DNA from 2 places in the Erwinia sp. BNK-24-b genome. Region 2 is predicted to be linked to the other one. Evidence: predicted binding sites of a transcription regulator. Region 2 holds the regulator's gene; the other holds the start of a gene.
What was found. Region 2 encodes PurR, which represses purine synthesis genes. Its sites were predicted from a motif close to CANGCAAACGTTTGCNTG; they were not measured.

Region 1 (11,117 bases), 1.2 Mb from region 2:
CTGGCGAAAGCCGGGCTTTTTGCTTCAGGCAGAAAGACCGCGGCCAGCCGCAAGGCGTTGCGGCACCGGGATAGTTAGCCAGCGGGTAAACTCTCTGTCGGCGCTGAATGAAATAGCAGCAGAACGCAAGTTTTAACGCGGGCATCGGCCTGAATGAATAAAAGCGCGAACGGTTACAAGGTAATCATTGTGAAAAATCCGTGTGAAAAGCCACGATAACCCGTTGATGATTATGTAGCGCGGGCAAGCGTTTTATGATGTAATACCGCCTAATTCTCAGGCGATAATCTGTGTTAAGTATCTGATTTAGCACAACAAACAACATAACAGGTCATCAATGAGCTGGATTGAAAGAATTCTCAACAAGAGCACAATTACTCCTTCGCGCAAAGCCAGCATCCCTGAAGGGGTGTGGACCAAATGCGACAGCTGCGGTCAGGTTTTGTACCGTGCCGAGCTGGAACGTAATCTGGAAGTTTGCCCGAAATGCGATCACCACATGCGTATGCACGGTCGTGACCGCCTGCACAGCTTGCTGGATGAAGGCTCTTTAGTTGAGCTGGGCAGCGAACTGGAGCCAAAAGACGTGCTCAAGTTCCGGGATTCCAAGAAATACAAAGATCGTCTGGTCGCGGCACAGAAAGATACCGGAGAGAAAGACGCGCTGATCGTAATGAAAGGCACGCTGCACGGTATGCCAATTGTCGCGGCGGCCTTCGAGTTCTCCTTTATGGGCGGCTCAATGGGTTCCGTGGTCGGTGCGCGCTTTGTTCGTGCCGTTGAGCAGGCGCTGGAAGATAACTGCCCGCTGATCTGCTTCTCCGCTTCCGGCGGCGCGCGTATGCAGGAAGCGCTGATGTCGCTGATGCAGATGGCGAAAACCAGCGCCGCGCTGGCGAAAATGCAGGCGCGTGGTCTGCCGTACATCTCCGTGCTGACCGACCCAACCATGGGCGGCGTTTCCGCCAGTTTCGCTATGCTGGGCGATCTGAACATTGCTGAACCTAAGGCGCTGATTGGCTTTGCCGGCCCGCGCGTTATCGAGCAAACCGTGCGTGAAAAACTGCCGCCGGGCTTCCAGCGCAGCGAGTTCCTGATCGAGAAGGGCGCTATCGACATGATCGTGCGCCGTCCGGTAATGCGCTACAAGCTGGCCAGCGTGCTGGCAAAAATGATGAACCTGCCGCAGCCGCAGGAAGAGCAGCCGGAAGCAGAAGAGGCCACGCAAAGTCCAGAGGCGTGACCGATGGCCGAAAGGGCGCGCGTCGCCCTTTCTCCTATGAACCGTAACGTTGTGAACGGGATACATGGATAATCTTCCTCAAGCCACGTCGCCTCTGGCCACGTGGCTTCATTATCTTGAGCATCTTCATACTCAAGCTATCGAACTCGGGCTGGCGCGCGTTCAGCGCGTGGCGACACGCCTTGACCTGTTAACGCCAGCGCCCGTTGTTTTCACCGTTGCCGGGACTAACGGCAAAGGCACCACCTGCCGCACGCTGGAAACGCTGCTGATGGCGGCGGGTTATCGCGTGGGCGTCTACAGTTCGCCGCACCTGCTGCGCTATACCGAGCGCGTACGTATTCAGGGCGCAGAGCTGCCGGAAGCCGATCACACCGCTTCTTTTGCCGATATTGAGCAAGGGCGTGGCGACACGTCGCTGACCTATTTTGAATACGGCACGCTGTCTGCGCTGTGGCTGTTCAAGCGCGCGCAGCTGGACGTGGTGATCCTTGAAGTGGGGCTTGGTGGCCGCCTGGACGCGACCAATATTGTGGATGCCGACGTCGCGGTTATCACCAGTATCGCGCTCGACCATACCGACTGGCTTGGCCCCGATCGCGAAAGCATTGGCCGTGAAAAAGCGGGCGTATTTCGTGGCGGCAAACCCGCCATCGTTGGCGAACCGGATATGCCGCATACCATCGCCGAAGTCGCCGCTACGCTGGGCGCGCAGCTGCACAAGCGCGATCGCGACTGGTCATTTAGCGTGGGTGAACATGACTGGTCGTTTACGGACCAGCTGGGCACGCTGAGCGGCCTGCCTTTGCCGCAGGTACCGCTGCCAAATGCCGCTACGGCGCTGGCCGCGCTGCGCGCGTCACCGCTCAAGGTGGATGATGCGGTGCTCTACGGCCTGGATAAAGCCGTTTTGCCCGGCCGTTTTCAAACCGTTGCACAATCACCCCGCATTATTCTGGACGTCGCGCACAACCCTCACGCGGCGGCTTATCTGGCCGGACGCCTGAGCGAACTGCCAAAAACCGGTAAGGTGCATGCGGTAGTAGGGATGCTGCACGACAAAGACATTATCGGCACGCTGGCCTGCCTGAAGCCCCAGGTTGATAGCTGGTACTGCGCGCCGCTGGAAGGGCCGCGTGGCGCAACGGCGCAGCAGCTGGCGGCGCATTTGCCGACCACGGCGCAAACCTTTTCCAGCGTGGCGGAAGCATTTAAGCATGCGTTACAGCAGGCGCATGAACAGGATATCGTGCTGGTGTGCGGATCTTTTCACACCGTAGCGCACGTAATGGAAACGATGGAAACGGAGAGTGGCAGTGGCAAGTAAGTTTCAAAATCGTTTAGTAGGGACCATTATCATCGTGGCGCTGGGCGTTATCGCGTTGCCGGGGCTGCTGGATGGCAAGAAAAAGCATTATAAAGAAGAGTTTGCCGCTATCCCACTGGTGCCTAAACCCGGCGACCAGCAGGATTCAGAAATGGTGCCGCCGGTGACGCAATCGCTGCCGGCACAGCCGCCGGAAGGCGCAGGCACGGCGGTGAAGGGCCAGACCAGCGAAAACACCTCGCAGGCAGAAAGCGGTTCTACCGCGCCGCAGTCCGGCAATCAGCCAACCGTGGTTGCGCCGCCGCCTGTGCAGCACGTTAAGCCTGCTGAGAAACCGGTCGAGAAGCCGGTCGAAAAACCGAAGACCGTACCAAAACCCGTCCAGAAGACAGAGCCTAAACCTGAATCCAGGCCCGTGCAGAAAGCCGAACCGAAACCGGCGCAGGAAAGCGCACCGTCTGGTCAGGCTTGGGTTGTGCAGCTGGGCGCGTTGAAAAATGCTGCGAAGGTCAATGAAATCGTGGCGTCGCTCCGTCTTTCCGGCTATCGCGCCTTTACCGTGCCTTCAACGCCGGTGCAGGGCGAAATCACGCGCGTTTACGTAGGGCCAGATGCCTCTAAAGCAAAAATGCAGGCGTCCATTGGCGAGCTGAAGGGCATTACCGGCCTGGGCGGCGTCATTAAACCTTATAGCGTTCGTTAGCCTGTTGCTATTGCTGAAAGAGCCTGTGCCTTTCAGCGCCTAAAAACCCGCTGCCGCCGCGCCGAATCTGGCGAGGCGGTAGCGGGTAAAAACTGCTAAATCAATTGGTTGCCGAGGCACGTCAGCCAACCTGTTTTTTCCTTTTTCTTGCAGGTTTCAGGTGGATTTTTTTCGCGCCCGGTTTTCATCAGGACGGTTAAGGAAAAGCTACGCAAACGTTTTCTTTTTCTGTTAGAATTCGCCCCGAACTCAGGTTACGCCGCTCTGTTGCCCATTATGGCCACAGAGAACGTGGCCTGATACAGGGGCACAGTCGCTGGAAGAGTTCATGGTCTGGATAGATTACGTCATTATTGCGGTTGTTGGTTTTTCGGCTCTTGTCAGCCTGATCCGCGGGTTCGTTCGGGAAGCTTTATCACTCGTCACCTGGGGTTGCGCATTTTTTGTCGCCAGTCATTATTACTCCTTCCTTGCTGTCTGGTTCACAGGTTTTCAGGACGAACTGGTTCGAAATGGAATCGCCATTGCGGTGTTGTTCGTCGCCACGCTGATAGTCGGGGCGATCGTCAACTTTGTGATTGGCTCGCTGGTTGAAAAAACTGGCCTGTCGGGGACCGACAGAGTGCTGGGAGTCTGTTTCGGGGCATTACGCGGCGTACTGATTGTGGCGGCCATGCTGTTTTTCCTTGATACCTTCACCGGCTTTTCCAAAAGCCCGGACTGGCAACAGTCCCAGCTGATTCCCCAGTTTAGCTATATTATCAGGTGGTTTTTTGACTACCTGAAAGGCACGTCGAGTTTTTTGCCCCGGTAATTGAGCCGGGGTTGCGGCTTATGAGGAAATGACCACATGTGCGGTATTGTCGGGATCGCCGGTTTTATGCCGGTCAACCAGTCGATTTATGATGCGTTAACGGTGCTGCAGCACCGTGGCCAGGATGCCGCAGGCATCGTTACCATTGATGCCTTACACTGCTTCCGCCTGCGTAAAGCAAACGGCCTGGTGAGCGATGTTTTTGAAGCTCGCCATATGCAGCGTTTGCAGGGCAATATGGGTATCGGCCACGTCCGCTACCCGACTGCGGGAAGCTCCAGCGCTTCTGAAGCGCAGCCCTTTTACGTCAACTCGCCTTACGGCATTACGCTCGCGCACAACGGTAACCTGACCAACGCCCACGAACTGCGCAAGCAGCTGTTCGAAAGCGGCCGCCGTCACGTTAACACCACCTCAGATTCTGAGATCCTGCTCAATATCTTTGCTCAGGAACTGGATCGTTTTCAGCATTACCCGCTGGAAGCAGAAAACATTTTTGCAGCGGTTGCGGCGGTGCATCAGCACGTTCGCGGCGCTTACGCCTGCGTAGCAATGATTATCGGTCACGGCCTGGTTGCCTTCCGCGATCCTAACGGCATTCGTCCGCTGGTTATCGGCAAACGCGCTATGGCTGACGGCCGTAACGAATATATGGTGGCTTCCGAGAGCGTGGCGCTGGATACGCTGGGCTTTGAGTTCCTGCGCGACGTTGCGCCGGGCGAAGCGGTCTACGTCACTGAAAAAGGGCAGCTGTTTACCCGTCAGTGCGCAGAGAACCCGAAATTCAACCCGTGCCTGTTTGAATACGTCTATTTTGCCCGCCCGGATTCCTTCCTGGACAAAATTTCCGTTTACAGCGCGCGCGTGCGTATGGGCACCAAGCTGGGTGAGAAAATCGCCCGTGAGTGGGAAGATCTGGATATCGACGTGGTTATCCCGATTCCGGAAACCTCCTGCGATATCGCGCTGGAAATGGCCCGCATTCTGAATAAGCCTTACCGTCAGGGTTTTGTGAAAAACCGCTACGTAGGCCGTACCTTCATTATGCCAGGCCAGCACCTGCGCCGCAGCGCGGTACGCCGCAAGCTCAACGCTAACCGTGCCGAGTTCCGCGGTAAGAACGTGCTGCTGGTGGATGACTCCATTGTGCGCGGCACCACGTCTGAACAAATTATTGAAATGGCGCGCGAAGCGGGAGCGAAAAAGGTTTATCTGGCTTCTGCCGCTCCGGAAATCCGCTTCCCGAACGTTTACGGCATCGATATGCCAAGCGCCACTGAGCTGATTGCGCACGGTCGTGAAGTAGATGAGATTTGCAAGCTGATCAAAGCGGATGCGCTGATTTTCCAGGATCTGGACGATCTTATCGATGCGGTACGTGAAGAAAATCCGGATATCATTCAGTTTGAATGCTCGGTTTTCAACGGCGTTTACGTCACCAAAGATGTCGACCAGCGTTACCTGGAGCATATCCAGTCGCTGCGCAACGATGATGCCAAAGCGCTGGCGCGTCAGAATGAAGTCGAAAACCTGGAAATGCACAACGAAGGCTAATGCCCTCGGGTGTCACAGCAGGTATGATGGGCCGGAAGCAATTCCGGCCCATTTTTTTTGGCGCGGCGGACTCAATAAGGACTCTTATGAAACGACTTATCATCGGTATCTCAGGCGCCAGCGGCGTAATTTACGGCGTGCGCGCGCTGCAGGTATTGCAGCAGGTCAGCGACGTCGAAACCCATCTGGTGATGAGCCAGGCCGCCCGGCAGACGCTGGCCCTGGAAAGCGACTATTCCGTGCGCGACGTGCAGGCGATGGCGGACGTGGTGCATGACGTGCGCGATATTGCCGCCAGCATCTCTTCCGGCTCGTTTAAAACCGATGGTATGGCTATTTTACCCTGCTCGATGAAGACGCTGTCCGGCATCGTTCACAGCTACAGCGATGGCCTGCTGACGCGTGCGGCGGACGTTATCCTGAAGGAAAGGCGTCGGCTGGTACTTTGCGTTCGCGAAACGCCGCTGCACCTTGGGCATTTGCGAATGATGACCACCGCCGCAGAAATGGGCGTGGTGATCATGCCGCCCGTGCCCGCGTTTTACCACCGTCCACAAACGGTAATGGATATTGTCGATCAGACGGTTAACCGCGTGCTGGATCAGTTTGATATCCAGCTTGATAAAGATCTTTTTACGCGCTGGCAAGGTGCATAGACGACAGTCTTGTGCGCTCTGTTGGTGCATTTTTCCCGTTGTAAACGCTTTGCGTGCAGGTTTTGCACCAAAACAAAGCATTTTTAGCGCTACGCTGCCTTCTTCCTTTGCGCGCAGTCGGCACATCCGTGCCGTCTGTCAGACCTCCGTCATCTTCCTGAACGCCTGCCGGTAAAAATGGCACGGAACCTGCACATCTCAAAGCGGGTAGACCCATAATAAAAACGCACTTTGAGGATAATCTATGAAAAAGCAGGCTGTGGCTCTTTCTCTGCTGCTGGCGCTCTCTGCCGCTGGCAGTGCTTTTGCTGCCGTACCAAAAGCGTTGCGCATCGGCACCGATCCCACCTACGCCCCGTTTGAATCTAAAAACGCGCAGGGCCAGCTGGTGGGATTTGATATCGATCTGGCCACGGAAATCTGCAAGCGTATGGAAACCAAATGTACCTTCGTGGAAAGCGATTTTGATGCGCTGATCCCCTCACTGAAAGCGAAAAAAATCGACGCCATTATCTCTTCACTTTCCATCACCGAAAAGCGCCAGCAGGAAATCGCCTTCTCTGAAAAGCTGTATGCGGCTAACGCGCGGCTGATTGCGCCGAAAGGCTCAAAGCTGGAGCCAACCGTAGCTTCGCTGAAAGGTAAAAACATCGGTCTGCTGCAGGGCACCACCCAGGAAACTTACGCTAACCAGTACTGGCGCACCCAGGGCGTAACCATTACGCCATACGCCAATCAGGATCTGGTTTATCAGGACCTGACCGCAGGCCGCATTGACGCCGCTTTCCAGGATGAAGTTGCCGCCAGCGAAGGCTTTCTCAAGCAGCCCGTCGGTAAGGATTACGCCTTTGCCGGTCCGGCGGTAAAAGATGAAAAAATCTTTGGCGTGGGAACCGGCATCGGCTTGCCGAAAGAGGATCCCGAGCTGAAAGCCGCTATCGACAAAGCTTTCGACTCTATGCGTAAAGATGGCACCTACGACAAGCTGGCGAAAAAATACTTCGATTTTAACGTCTACGGCGATTAAGAAAATCTGTCAGGGGGCGCTTGCTCTCGTTCTGCCCTGCGTTGTGCGGGGCAGACATATTTAATCGGCCAGGAAACTACCTATGCTGGATGGCTATTCTACAGTAATTTTTAAAGGGGCGATGGTAACGCTGGAGCTGGCCCTGAGTTCCGTCGTGCTTGCGGTACTGCTGGGCTTGCTTGGCGCGGGCGCTAAGCTTTCCGGCCGCCGCTCACTGGCAATGATTTTTGAAGGTTACACCACGCTTATTCGCGGCGTGCCCGACCTGGTTTTGATGCTGCTGATCTTTTACGGGCTGCAAATAGCCCTTAACCAGCTGACCGACCTGCTTGGCCTGGCCCAGTTTGATATCGATCCTATGGTGGCGGGTATCCTTACCCTGGGCTTTATTTACGGCGCCTATTTTACCGAAACTTTTCGCGGCGCTTTTATGGCGGTGCCGAAAGGGCAGATTGAGGCGGCTACCGCTTTCGGTTTTTCCGGTTCGCAAACTTTCCGCCGCATTCTGTTTCCGGCCATGATGCGCTATGCGCTGCCCGGCATTGGCAATAACTGGCAGGTTATCCTGAAAGCAACCGCGCTGGTGTCGCTGCTGGGGTTGGAAGACGTGGTAAAAGCCACGCAGCTGGCGGGAAAAAGCACCTGGCAACCGTTTTACTTCGCTATCGTAGCCGGGGTGATTTATTTGATTTTCACCACGCTTTCCAACGGCGTGCTGTGGTGGCTGACGCGTCGTTATTCCGTAGGCGTAAGAAGGGCAGACTTATGATCGATATCGTGCAGGAATACTGGAAAGCCCTGCTGTGGAGCGACGGCTATCGTTTTTCCGGCGTGGCCATCACGCTCTGGCTGCTGATTATTTCCGTTGTGGTTGGCGGCTGCCTGGCCGTATTGCTGGCCATCGCCCGTGTTTCGAGCGTCAAAGCCGTGCGTTTTCCCGTATGGCTGTTTACCTATATCTTCCGCGGCACGCCGCTCTATGTACAGCTGCTGGTCTTTTATTCCGGCATGTATACGCTGGAAATCGTTAAGGGCAACGAGCTGCTGAATGCCTTTTTCCGCAGCGGCCTTAACTGTACGCTGCTGGCGCTGACGTTAAACACCTGCGCCTATACCACCGAGATCTTTGCCGGAGCCATTCGCGCCGTGCCGCACGGCGAAATCGAGGCGGCACGCGCCTACGGTTTTTCCACCTTTAAACTCTATCGCTGCATTATTTTGCCATCGGCGTTGCGCATTGCCTTGCCCGCTTACAGTAATGAGGTGATTTTGATGCTGCACTCTACGGCGCTGGCGTTTACCGCGACCGTTCCCGATTTGCTGAAGGTGGCGCGCGATATCAACTCTGCAACCTATCAGCCTTTTTACGCTTTCGGTATTGCGGCGCTGCTCTATCTGATTATTTCTTATGCGTTAATTAGCCTGTTTCGTAAAGCGGAGCGGCGCTGGCTGGCGCACATAAAACCTTCATCGAGCCACTGAGTAGATCTATGTCCAAATTAAACGTAATCGAACTGCACAAGCGCTACGGCGAGCATGAAGTATTAAAAGGCGTGTCGCTCCAGGCGCAGGCGGGCGACGTTATTACCATTATTGGTTCTTCCGGTTCGGGTAAAAGTACTTTTCTGCGCTGCATTAATTTTCTGGAAAAGCCCAGCGAAGGCAGCATTATGGTGAATAACCAGCAGATCAACCTGGTGCGCGATACCGACGGTCAGCTAAAAGTTGCCAACAAGGAACAGCTGCGCGCGCTACGCACCAGCCTGACGATGGTGTTTCAGCACTTTAATCTGTGGAGCCACATGACGGTGCTGCAAAACGTGATGGAAGCACCCGTGCAGATCCTGGGCCTGAGTAAAGCCGAAGCGCAGAAGCGCGCCATTCACTATCTGGATAAAGTGGGCATTGACGAACGGGCGCGGGCAAAATACCCGGTTAATCTTTCCGGCGGCCAGCAGCAGCGCGTTTCTATTGCACGTGCGCTGGCGATGGAGCCAGAAGTGCTGCTGTTTGATGAGCCAACATCCGCACTTGATCCGGAGCTGGTCGGCGAAGTGCTGAAAATTATGCAGAAGCTGGCGGAGGAGGGCAAAACGATGGTGGTGGTAACCCACGAAATGGAGTTTGCCCGTCACGTTTCCAGCCAGGTGATCTTTCTGCATCAGGGTAAAATTGAAGAGCAAGGGCCGCCAGACGCGGTATTTAATAATCCGCAAAGCCCACGGCTACAGCAGTTCTTATCGGGCGCATTAAAATAAAAGGCCGTTCAGGCGACACCCTGCGCCGTCAGGCGTCTACAGCACGTCCGCCAGCGCTTCATCCAGCTGATACCAGCGAAAGCTGAAGCCGGACTCTTCCAGCCGTTTTGGCAGCACGTGCTGGCCGCCCAGCACCAGCACCGCAGATTCGCCCATCATCAGTTTGATGGCGCTGGCTGGCGTGCGCATAAAGGCCGGACGGTGCATCGCCTTACCCAGCGTGGCGGCAAACTGTTCATTGCGCACGGCATAGGGCGACACCATATTAAACGGCCCACGCAGCTCGGGACTATCCAGCAGCCAGAGGATGGCGTTCAGCATATCCTCCAGATGGATCCACGGCATATATTGCTGGCCGCTGCCAATGGGGCCGCCGATCCCTAACTTAAAGGGAAGCTTCATCTTACTGAGCGCGCCGCCTTCTTTGGCAAGCACGACGCCGGTACGCAACAGGCAGACGCGCGTTCGGTCACTATCGGCTGCTTTCGCCAGGGACTCCCAGTGCGCGCAAAGCTTGTGGGTAAACTCCTGATGGCCGGGATCGTCTTCGGTCAGCACCAGATCGCCGGTGTCGCCGTAGAAGCCGGTCGCGGAACCGGAAATAAATACCTTTGGCGGCGTGCTGCTGGCGTTAATCAGCGTCGCGAGTTTTTCCGTTATCTGCCAGCGGCTTTCGCACAGGTGCTGTTTTTGCTGCTCGCTCCAGCGCTTGTCGGCAATCGGCTCGCCGGCCAGATTAATCACGGCGTCGACGCCGTTAAGATCGCGCTGCTGATCCAGTCCTGACCACAGGCTAACCTTTTCGCCCAGCTTAGCGCGTGCGTTGACCACATCGCGGGTGACCACGCTTACGCTGTCGCCTCGTGATAAAAGGCGAGGAATCAGATGGCTGCCAATCAGGCCGGTGCCGCCCGTCAGTAAAATGTGCATGCTGCTCTCCTCAAAATGGTGAAGTAAAAAACCAACGGCCCGTCATAATCTTAGGCGAAGATAACGGGAAAGGGATCGGCAGCGGCAAGGCATAAATTAAAAACGAGAACGTCGTTTGAATAATGAATATTTCTGGCAATATTGTTGAGATATTGCCTTCTGTTAAAAAAATGGGTAAACAGGTTGCAGACGCCGCCTTGTGAGGAACTCAGGATGATTTATCCCAATGTCATTTTGTGGTCAGATGCCTGTTTTTTCAGTCCCTATGTGATGTCCACCTTTGTCGCACTTAGCGAGAAAGGTATTCCGTTTTCGTTGAAGCGTATCGATCTTGCCAGCAACGAGCAGCTGCAGGAAAATTACGGCCAGGTTTCTATAACGCGCCGTGTGCCCACGTTACAGATTGATGATTTTCAACTTTCTGAATCTTCAGCTATTGCCGAATATCTGGAGGAGCGTTTTCCCGCGCCTGAATTTGAACGCCTTTATCCAAAAAACCTGGAAAAAAGAGCCAGGGCGCGTGAAATCCAGGCCTGGCTGCGCAGTGACTTTTTGCCGCTACGCGAGGAAAGGCCGACGGAAGTGCTGTTTGCTGGCGAAACCTT
Region 2 (11,117 bases):
TAGTAGCGAAAACGCGGTTGGCCCTGGCGGCCGGATAACGGTCGATCACCAGTGCCTGCCAGCTCACGGCGGCGGCACAGATACCCACGGCCTGTAAAAAGCGCAGGATCAGCAGTACAACCGTGGTATTAACCCACCACATAGCGCCGCAGCTCACGGCAAACAGGCTCAGGCCCATCAGCAGTACCGGCTTACGGCCGATGCGATCGGAAAGCGGCCCCCAGAACAGCTGCGCGCTGGCAAAACCTGCCAGAAAGAGGCTCAGGCTGGCGCTAATTGCGCCAGCTTCGGTGTGCAGATCCTGCTGCATGGCGCCAAAAGCAGGCAGATACATATCGGTGGCAAGAAAACCTGCCACGCTCAGCAGCGCGAGATAAATTAAAAATCCTTTCGATGGCATGACTTCTTTCGCTCTTTTTACCGAATTAATAGGCGGCCGAGAGTGTAAAGGAGTGCCATAGCGCTTGTGAAACGGTAATATTTGTCTGTTGCGTTCAAAAATTTTGCAGGCAGATTATGTGGTCAGAACATTCGCTTGAAGTGATTGATGCGGTAGCCAGAACGGGTAGCTTTAGCGCAGCGGCTAACGAGCTACATCGCGTGCCTTCTGCTATCAGCTATACCGTACGGCAGCTGGAAGAGTGGCTCGCCGTGCCTTTATTTGAACGACGTCATCGCGACGTCGTGCTGACGGCAGCGGGCGAACTTTTCATTCAGGAAGGCCGTGCTGTTATCAAAAAAATGCTTTCCACACGCCGCCACTGCCAGCAGGTCGCTAACGGCTGGCGCGGCCAGTTGAATATTGCTGTCGACAGGATTGTAAAAGCAGAACGAACCCGTCAGCTGGTGGTCGATTTTTACCGTCACTTTCCCGATATAGAGCTACATCTTTCATCAGAAGTTTTTAACGGCGTCTGGGATGCGCTGGCGGACGGGCGGGTTGATGTGGCGATTGGTGCTACTCAGGCAATTCCGGTTGGCGGACGGTTTGCCTTTCGCGATATGGGCGTATTGAACTGGCGCTGCGTAGTGCAGGCGAGCCATCCGCTTGCGCAACAAAGCGGAAAAGTTACGGAAGAGAACATACGCGAATGGCCTTCGCTGGTGCTGGAAGATACCTCGCGCGCGCTGCCAAAAAGAACTACGTGGACGCTGGATAATCAGCGGCGGCTGATAGTGCCGGACTGGGAGAGCGCGATTGACTGCCTGCTGGCCGGTCTGTGCGTCGGGATGGTGCCGGGCCATCTGGCGCAGCCTCTGCTACAAAATGGCTTGCTACACGAGCTGACGCTTGACCCGCTTTTTCCGGACAGCCCCTGCTGCGTCAGCTGGTCAGAACAGCAGGCTTCGCCCGCCATGCACTGGCTGCTGGACTATCTGGGCGAAACGGAAACGCTGAACTGCGAATGGCTGCGGGAAGCCTGAAAACGGGGCGGTAACATACCGCCCGACAGGTTAGCGGCGATAGTCGAGGAAGGGACCATCCGCTACGGAGCGACGCTCGATCAGCGTAGGGTGGACTTCAATAGTCTGCGGCTCTTCGCGCTTGCTGGTAATACGGTCGAGCAGCATATTAAAGGCCGTTGCGCCAAGACGCTCTTTCGGCTGATGAACGGTGGTCAGCGCTGGCGTAAAGTAACGCGAGTTGCGCACGTTGTCATAACCGATCACCGAAATATCCTGCGGAACGCGCAGGCCCATCTCGTCAGCGGCACAAATAGCGCCCATTGCCATCACGTCACCGCCGCAAAAGACTGCCGTAGGGCGCTGCTTCTGTGCCAGCAGCTGCTGCATCGCGTGATAGCCTGACTCCGGTTCGAAATCTCCCTGAACCAGCCACTCTTCCCGTAAAGTAATGCCCGCTTCCGCCAGCGCCTTCAGGAAACCTGCATGGCGGCCACCGCCAGTGTTGCGCTCCATGTGGCCGGGGATCACGCCGATATCACGGTGGCCGCGATCGATCAGATAACGTCCTGCCAGATAGCCGCCTTCAAAGGCGTTATCCAGAACCGTATCGGTAAAATCGCCTCGCGACTCGCCCCAGTCCATCACCACCATAGGAATATTGCGATGATCTTCCAGCATTTTTATCAGCTCATCAGGGTATTCGGCACACATGACCAGCAGGCCATCGACGCGCTTTTGCGCCATCATCGACAGATAAGCCTGCTGCTTTTGCAGGTCGTTATGCGCGTTGCCAAGGATCAGCGTATAGCCCTTAGCGAAACAGCTGTGTTCAACGGCCTCAATAATTTCGGCAAAATAGGGCGCTTCGCTGGAGGTGGCCAGCAGGCCAATGGTTTTGGTGTTATTGACCTTCAGGCTGCGGGCCACGGCGCTGGGTGAATAGTGCAGCTCTTTGATCGCTGCCCAGACGGCTTCCCGCGTCTCTTCGGCGACGAAACGGGTTTTATTAATGACGTGGGACACCGTGGTGGTAGAGACACCGGCGCGTTTGGCCACATCTTTTATGGTTGCCATGGAACAAGACTCCTGCGCTGTTCAGTAAGTCACTGAAAAGCGGTTTGTTAAACGTTTGCCTGGAATGATAAAAAACCTGACGTAAATACGCATGATTTGTTGCGGTATGGTTACATCAGGAGGGAGTTAAGGGCGGCGAAACCGGCCTGTTGCCTGCTAAAAAAACCGGCGTGCGGGCCTGTTGCGCAACAAACCGTGGATTCTAACAAGAGCGAAGGGATAAAACGAGGTTTTTACGGCGGTGAAACGACAAAATTCGCCCGTTGCGGCAAACAACTCCGGCTGCCTTGCTTAACGCAGGTTCAGCCGGAGAGGGGATTTTTCACTGGCGAAGCCGTCAGCTTTTAACGAATGGTGCGAGGCGTCATGACCCGTTTTGCCCCCACGTAATGCTGTTCCCAGTAATCATCGGCAAGCGCGCTAACCTGAATATCTTTGCCGGTGCGGGGCGACTGGATAAATTTGCCGTTGCCCAGATAAACGCCAACGTGATCGGCCGCGCCGCGCCCGTTGATGCGGAAGAAGACCAGATCGCCTTTTTCCAGCTCGTTACGCTTTATCGAAGCCGCATCCCTTAAGTGGTACATCTCATTAGCGGTGCGGGGGATTTTAAATTTCACCAGATCTTTATAGGCATACCAGACCAGACCGCTACAGTCGAAACCGGTTTTTGGCGAGGTGCCGCCCCATAAATAAGGCTTGCCCAGCTGATCCATTAGCTTGTTCATCGCCGTTTCGCGCGCTTTTTGGTAGCGTGCGCGGTGCGCTTTACTGAGCCTGAGCGGGGAGGAAGCGCTGCCGCTGGTCAGGGCTTCTGTCTCTTCAGTCACACGATGGCGACCGTAGCGTTTTTTCGGGGGTAAAGCTTTGGCGGTCTGCTGCTCGTGTTTGCGCAACTTATATTTTTTAATCAGGGAAGTGCGGGGCTTTTTGCTGCTGGTCTCTTTGCCTTTACTGCTTTCTTTGACCTTGCTGGTTTCTTTAACTTTAACTTTACGGGTGGCGGTGGTTTTTATCGGGCGACGCTTGCGGCGATCGTCTTCGCGGGCAGGCGTGGGGCTATTAGCCTTGTGGTGATCCGCTTTAACGGCCGCGTGTGGCGATGCGTGCGCCATGGTCATAAATAGCTGGGCAAAGGCCAGCATCAACAGCGTGATGAGTAAACGCATCTTTACCATTAACAGTTTGTGCTCCCGCCAGCGGCCAGAGCCTGGTTAATCAGGGGACTGCGCAACGGCAGTCGGTTAGGATAATTCTAATCGAACTCATAATGAAAAAGTAAGGCCTTTTTTGTTTCAATGATTACAAAGCGGTAAAAGCTGTAAAATCTATCCTCTTCAGCTGGTTATCTGCACAACCGCACCGATAAATTTTATCAGGAACGCGGTAATAACCTCCGGGAAATGATATTTTAATGCTTTGTTTCCCGAGCGTAGCGACAAGGTTATGGCGTCAGGCTGCTGAAAATGGCATTTTCATCGTACGCGTAGACTCGCTACACTATACAGACACGAAGTAGCCGATTGAGGAAGGCATTAATGAGCACTATTGAGAAGATTGAGCGCCAGATCGCAGAAAACCCGATTCTGCTGTATATGAAAGGCTCGCCTAAACTGCCAAGCTGCGGCTTTTCTGCCCAGGCCGTGCAGGCGCTTTCCGCCTGCGGCGAACGTTTTGCCTATGTCGATATCCTGCAGAATCCGGAAATCCGCGCCGAGCTGCCAAAGTATGCCAACTGGCCAACTTTCCCTCAGCTGTGGGTAGACGGTGAACTGGTGGGCGGCTGCGACATTATCATTCAAATGTTCCAGCAGGGCGAACTGCAGCAGCTGATTAAAGAGACGGCGCAGAAGTATCCGTCTGACGCAGCAGAGTAAGTTTGTCGGTAACGGACGTTACCCGATAAAAAAGGCCTGGCATTACGCCAGGCCTTTTTTTTACTCTCCGCCCGCCGCTTCCGGCAGGGGCCAGCCGCCAAGCCGTTTCCAGCGGTTGACCAGCTCGCAAAACAGATCTGCCGTCTGTACCGTATCATACAGCGCCGAGTGCGCCTGGCTGCTGTCAAAAGGCATACCGGCCGCCGTACAGGCTTTTGCCAGCACCGTTTGTCCCAGCACCAGTCCACTTAGCGCGGCGGTATCAAACGTGACGAAAGGATGGAAAGGATTGCGTTTCAGACCGGCGCGTTCCGCAGCCGCATTCATAAAATTCAGATCGAAAGTGGCGTTGTGGGCAACCATGACCGCGCGATTGCAGCCCTGATCTTTAATGCCTTTACGCACCGCTTTAAAGATAGCGTGTAACGCTTCATATTCACTGACCGCGCCACGCAGCGGATTGTCAGGATCGATGCCGTTAAAAGCCAGCGCCTCGGGTTGCAGGACAGAACCTTCGAACGGCTCAACGTGAAAGTGGAGCGTCTCATCCTTCTCCAGCCAGCCGTCGGCGTTCATCTTTAGCGTAACGGCAGCAACTTCCAGTAATGCATTAGTTTTGGCGTCAAAACCGGCGGTTTCAACATCGATCACGACCGGGTAAAAACCGCGAAAACGGCTGCTGAGGGCGTTAAGTTCGTTCGATTCGGACATCAGGATCTCACAGGCGAAAATTGAGCGCGTATTATGGCAAATTTCAGTAAGAGTTGCAGCAGGGGAAGGGGAAAGAAGGGCGCCTTAGCGGCGCCCACAGACTGCTGGCAAACTTAAAGCGAGCGCTAAAATACCCTCGGGTCGTTTTAGCAGCGCGCGACGCTTATGCGCCCAGGCCGTTGCCCGCATGTTTGTTTTCAATCAGCTCGATTTTATAACCGTCTGGATCTTCAACAAAAGCGATAACGGTAGTGCCGCCTTTAACCGGGCCAGCTTCACGCGTGACGTTACCGCCTTCGTTACGAATACGATCGCAGGTGGCTGCCACATCGTCCACGCCCAGCGCGATATGTCCATAGGCGTCGCCCAGGTCATACTTATCCACGCCCCAGTTATAGGTCAGCTCAATCACTGCACCATCGCTCTCTTCGGTGTAGCCTACAAAAGCCAGCGTATATTTGTATTCGGTATTTTCACTGGTGCGCAGCAGGCGCATACCCAGCACTTTGGTGTAAAAGTCTACGGAGCGTTGCAGATCGCCAACGCGCAGCATGGTATGAAGTAAGCGCATAACATCCTCTTTTAAAAAAGTTATCAATTGATAACAAGCATAGCCTGAATTCCTCCTCATCTCGTCAGCGGAAGGAATTTACAGTGGCCCAGCGGCCAGCACAGCAGGATAGCAGCTATAACCCACGGGAAACCAGGAAATGCGTGCTTTATCCTGATGCTGTAGACCGGCCTGCCGGGATATCCGGTGTTCTATTTCAGCGTTGGATAGTCCGTATAGCCTTCCGCGCCGCCGCCGTAGAAAAGCGCCGGACGCTGTTCGTTCAGCGGGGCGTTTTGCTGCAACCGCTCAGGCAGATCCGGGTTGGCGATATAGTCGCGGCCAAAGGCGACGGCATCAATCAGCCCTTTCTCGATTAGCGCTTCCGCTTTTTCAGCCGTGTAGCCACCAGCGCCAATAATCACGCCTGGATAAGCCGCGCGAATGGCCTGGCGAAAAGCGTCGCTATAAGGCTTGCCGCCCGCCCAGTCCGGCTCAGAAATATGCAGGTAAGCGAGATTACGCTTCGCCAGCTCGCCGATGTAGTAAAGCGCGGCGGCTTCCTGGTCTTCACCGTTGTCCAGGCCGTTAAACGGGCCAAGCGGCGAAATGCGGATGCCGATCCTGTCGGCGTGCCAGCCATCAATGGCCGCATCGACCACTTCCAGCGCAAAACGGGTGCGCTTCTCTACGCTACCGCCGTAGCCGTCGGTTCGCTGGTTGGAGGCTGGTGAAAGGAACTGGTGCATCAGATAACCGTGTGCGGAATGTAGCTCTACCAGATCGAAATCCGCCTCGCGAGCGTTGATCACCGCCTGGCGAAAATCGTTAATCACGTCGTCAATCTCATCCGGACGCAGTTCTCGCGGCGTAGAAGTTGCCTCACGGATCGCCTGACCTTTTTCATCACGCAATGAAGTGCGGGTTTCGGCATTGATAGCGGAAGCGGAAACGGGCGCTTTGCCTTCCGGCTGCAGGCTGCTATGGGAAATGCGTCCGGTATGCCACAGCTGCACTGAGCTATGGCCGCCATCCTGATGAATGCCGGCGTTTATCTCTTTCCAGCGGGCAATCTGTTCGGCGGTATGCAGCCCCGGCGCGCCAGCATACCCTTTGGCCTGGAAAGAAACCTGGGTAGCTTCGGTGATAATGAGTCCGGCGCTGGCGCGCTGGCGGTAGTATTCACCCATCAGCGGCGTAGGGATATCGCCAGGCTCAATACTGCGCAGGCGGGTTAGCGGTGCCATGAAGATACGGTTAGGCACAACAATTGCCCCTACTTTAAGCGGGGTAAAAAGCTTGTTCAGTTCCATCAGCCACTCCTGGTCAAAGACCGGCAAACCGCTGGATGGGCTTGCCAGGCAAAATTAGTGACTGTTGATAGTAGTAGATAATGTGTCTTTCCCGGAAATCGCGCGGCACGATCGGATCATCTTTACGGGCGGGTAGCTGTATGCGTTTCGCGCGCGTAGCCGTCAGATCACAGTCCCGCTCGTTGTGACATTCGAATGTCCGTATCCACAGTGTCTCTGACCACCGGAAATCCTGCAGCGTAGTCTTTATTTACTACGGCTGGCCGCCGCTAAGCCAGCGCTCGTCGGCGTAATTTTGGATACCGCTGACAATATTGGCCGGGGTAATCATTTCGATTAGGCATGGGTTGTTACGCACCAGCGAAGCGTAATTTTTATAAAACAGAGCGGCAACCAGCAAAACGAGCAGCACCGCCGCCAGGGCCGACGAGGTGCGAAAAGCAAGATTCATCCACCAGGGGTGGCTGGTGCCAATTTTCACCTGGCAAATCAGCAACGCAGCAACAAGGCCAGGCAAAGAAAACCAGAGGAAGCTGCGCAGATTAAACAGCGCGGTCGCGTCTTCCAGATCGTTTTCCAGCATGTTCTGGATAACCGCGCTGTCGATCACCGGGCCAAAACTGAACATAAAATAGTTAGCAATCGCGCTGGCGACTACCAGCAGGATTAATAACGGCTTTCTTATCCACGGCAGCGCCGTCAGGCTGAAAACAAACAGAAAGGCGCTGAATAACACCAGCGGTAGCGTGGCGGCGAAAATATAATCCTTCAGCGAAACGTAAGGAAGCATTTCCCAGGCGTGGAGAAGGAAAACGGCATTAAGCGCAAACGTAAAAAAGAGGGCGGCATAAAAATTAAAAGCAATTTCGTTACAGCGTAAAGCGTGCATTTTCATAACACATTGTCAACAATAAGCGGAAGTATGAGCATAGCGCCGTTACCGTTTTGAAACTTTAACCGACACTCAACGATCTAAAGAGACTACCATTAATCGCATCCTTTACCTGTTAAGGAGTCACGTTGGCGGAACAACTTGAGTTCTTCCCGGTTCCCAGTCCGTGCCGGGGCGTTTGCCAGAGCGACGATCGCGGCTACTGCCGTGGCTGTATGCGCAGCCGCGATGAGCGTTTCAACTGGATGAAGTTCAGCGATGCGCAAAAGCGTGAGGTGCTGCGGCTTTGTCGTCTGCGCTTTCAGCGCTTGCAGCGCGCGGCTAAAAACGTGGAGCCGGATGAGCCCGAGCAGCCTTCGCTATTCTAGCCAGAATGCCTGCGTGATGATGCCAGCGCGGCAGGCTATTGCCGTAGCTGTGAAAGCGAGCAGTAGAGCCGCCACGTAATGCCTGCCAGCTCGGTTTCACCCGGCGTGGCCTTCGCCGACAGCGTGGCAATACTTTCTTGAAGTTCTGCCAGCGTTGCGGCAAGCGCCTCAGGCTGAACCCCTCTGGCGCTGATAATCCGGTGCAGGTTTGCCAGCGTCGCCTCGCGCACGGCCAGCAGCGCGGGCGAATCACTTTGCCAGTCGCGCAACTGCCAGACGATATGCGAGCAGTTGAGCAAGACGACTCCCCAGCGCAGCAGCCAGAGACGCGCCGTTTCATCCCGACTGTTGTTAAGCTGGTTAACGCGATGGTAAATAAGCGATTCAAATCGACTTTCACTCAGCTGCGGCCGACGGCTTAGCTGATCCAGAAACTCACTTCGCAGCGCGCGGATATGCCGTCGGCCGCGTCGTTTATCGGAGCTGGGCCGCAGGATCAAAAAGGCCAGCCAGGCCAGCAGCACGCCGCAAACCTTGGCGATGTTATCGTTAAGAAAGCTTTGATAATCGTAAGCCGGCGGGTTGGTCACCGCCAGGAAAGAGCCGCCAAAGACAATCAGCTGGCCCCAGAGCGCGGCGCGCTTTTTCTGCTGGACTTTAAACAGCTGTAGCGTGACCAGCAGCGGAAACAGCAGCAGTAAAAACTGCCACAGCACGCTGACCTGTACCATCAGGCCAAATTTAATAAGAAAGCTGAATACCGAAAGCAACAGCAGCGTCTTTAACAGCAGCGAGACGCTGCTAACGGGCGAAGGGACGGAAGAGTAAAGCACGCAGCTGATAGCGGCGAGCGTCAGCGCGGCGGCACCGGAATCCCACTGTGTGGCGATGGTAAAAGCGCAGCCCAGCACAATCACCGCAAAAGTCCGCAGCGCACTCCAGCTGGCTTCGGCGCTGTCGCTGCGACGGGCCAGCGCGGGAACGGCAGGGGGCGACAGGCGAGTCTCCGCGTCGGCCTGCTCGAACAGCCGCAGCCAGCGGCTGATATTCAGATAGAGCCAGCAAAAATAGCGCAGCCGGTGCCAGAAAGCATGATAGCGATAGTCGTCGGGATCGGAAGGTGCCGCGCTGGCCAGCAGCCGGGCCAGACGGTATTTATCGCTGTCGTCACGCGCAAGCTCGGCCAGCAGCTGTTGCAGAACGGTAAATAATGACTCTGGCGCTTCTGGCCAGTTAAGTAGCATTCGGCGCAGGCTGGAGATAACGCTGGTTAAGCGCAGCTGCTGATGCAGAACATAGTTCAGCACGTTATTCTGGCGGCGAAAGCGGTAATGACTCCAGAAAGCCTGAATACGCAGCAGGTTTAGCGTCAGTATTTGCCCAATCACATTTTCATGCGCGCTGCGTACGTTGTCAGAAGTTTCGCGTTGCAGCAGCAGGCTGGCGTGATCCAACAGGCGCGCGTGCATCTCTTTAAGCGAACGAATCAGCGCGTCCCCGTCCGAGGTGCTGGGCAGGATCATCATCATCAGCCCACCGCAGAAAATGCCCGTGATAACTTCGCAAACGCGTGCCTGGGTGATGTCCCAAAGATCGCTAATCTCCGTGACGTTGACCGTACTAAAAACGATAATCGCCGCCGTATAGCCCGCCAGCGAAAAAGCGTAGGCGACGTTATTTTGATAATGGTTCTGGATCCAGGTGCAAAAGGCCAGCCAGGCGGCGATAGTCAGCGCAAATAGCCAGGGTTCGTTGAGCGTATGGCCCGCAATCAGCAAGGCTGCACCCGCGCCCAGCAGGCTGCCCGCAATTCTGCCCAGGCTTTTACTGATAACGCCGCCGACGGTAGGAAAGCTGACCACGGCGGCAGAGGTCATTGCCCAGTACGGCTCATCCAGATCCAGCGCGTAGGCGATACTTAAGGCCAGGCACATGGCGATAGCGTTGCGCAACGCATAGCGCCACTGCCCGCTCGTCGCCTTTATCCAGGGCAGCTCCTGCCAGGCAAGCCATTGAAAATTCATGGCTGGATGGAAAGGGTACAGGTTGTTCCCGCGACCAGCTGCAGGCCTTGCGGCACTGCGGTCAGACGGATACGTACCGGCACGCGTTGTGCCAGCCGCACCCAGGGAACGTTGGGCTTGATGTCGGGAATTAACGAGCTGTCGCTTTCCACGCTCTGGTCATAGATGGCCCGGCCAATACTTTCCACTTCTCCCTGCAGCACGCGGTTATCGCTGTAAAGACGCACGGAGGCATGATAACCAGGACGAATGTGCCGCAGCTTGGTTTCTTCAAAGTATCCCATTACGTAAAACGAGTGGCTGTCGACCAGCGCAAAGACCGGCGTACCGCTGGTGGCGTAGTTGCCAGGCCGTATCACCAGGTTACTGATCCAGCCATCGGCTGGCGCAAATACCTGCGTTTGGGTAAGGTTCCATTTTGCCTGTTCCAGCCCGGCCTGCGCCGCTTTGGCCGCGGCCACCATTGAACGGGTATTCAGTTCTGCCGCGTCAAGATCCTCTGCGGAGATAACGTTGCGCGGCAAACTCTCTCTGCGGCGCGACTCATGCTGCGCTTTCAGCAGATCGGCCTGCGCTTTTGCCAGCTGCGCCTCGGCGTTCAGGACGGCGATACGGTAAGGCTCGGCGTCCAGCGTCATCAGCTTGCTGCCCTTAGTGACAAACTGGTTATCTTTTACCAGCAGCTGTTCGATGCGGCCGGAAACCTGCGGCGTAATATTCACCAGCTCGGCACGCACTTTACCATCGCGCGTCCAGGGCGACTGCATATAGTAGTTCCACAGCCACCAGCCCGCGCACAGCGCTGCGGCAAAAAAGATCAGGGTAGAAAAGTATTTCAGAGAGCTAAGTTTCATACGAGTGCCATAAGCAGCCACAGCGAAGCGCTGACGCAGAGAATAAA

Region 1: cvpA (colicin V production protein) is a predicted target of PurR. The motif match lies at 3,482-3,499, and genes of this name have one in related genera.

Annotation. Positions count from the first base shown of each region.
Region 1 covers NZ_CP179901.1:1,223,278-1,234,394, forward strand. Annotated here, with positions in the region: gene accD (acetyl-CoA carboxylase, carboxyltransferase subunit beta) at 338-1,243, shown strand; gene folC (bifunctional tetrahydrofolate synthase/dihydrofolate synthase) at 1,308-2,570, shown strand; gene dedD (cell division protein DedD) at 2,560-3,273, shown strand; gene cvpA (colicin V production protein) at 3,602-4,087, shown strand; gene purF (amidophosphoribosyltransferase) at 4,124-5,641, shown strand; gene ACMGGR_RS05705 (UbiX family flavin prenyltransferase) at 5,728-6,297, shown strand; gene argT (lysine/arginine/ornithine ABC transporter substrate-binding protein ArgT) at 6,542-7,324, shown strand; gene hisQ (histidine ABC transporter permease HisQ) at 7,407-8,093, shown strand; gene ACMGGR_RS05720 (ABC transporter permease) at 8,090-8,806, shown strand; gene hisP (histidine ABC transporter ATP-binding protein HisP) at 8,815-9,582, shown strand; gene ACMGGR_RS05730 (TIGR01777 family oxidoreductase) at 9,619-10,512, opposite strand; gene yfcF (glutathione transferase) at 10,726-11,117, shown strand, end outside.
Region 2 covers NZ_CP179901.1:2,463,333-2,474,449, reverse strand. Annotated here, with positions in the region: gene punC (purine nucleoside transporter PunC) at 1-400, opposite strand, end outside; gene punR (DNA-binding transcriptional activator PunR) at 517-1,425, shown strand; gene purR (HTH-type transcriptional repressor PurR) at 1,456-2,481, opposite strand; gene ACMGGR_RS11030 (C40 family peptidase) at 2,826-3,650, opposite strand; gene ACMGGR_RS11025 (Grx4 family monothiol glutaredoxin) at 4,020-4,358, shown strand; gene rnt (ribonuclease T) at 4,419-5,069, opposite strand; gene gloA (lactoylglutathione lyase) at 5,233-5,640, opposite strand; gene ACMGGR_RS11010 (alkene reductase) at 5,832-6,932, opposite strand; gene ACMGGR_RS11005 (phosphoethanolamine transferase domain-containing protein) at 7,186-7,821, opposite strand; gene ACMGGR_RS11000 (DUF1289 domain-containing protein) at 7,953-8,192, shown strand; gene ACMGGR_RS10995 (FUSC family protein) at 8,228-10,216, opposite strand; gene ACMGGR_RS10990 (HlyD family secretion protein) at 10,213-11,070, opposite strand; gene ACMGGR_RS10985 (DUF1656 domain-containing protein) at 11,067-11,117, opposite strand, start outside.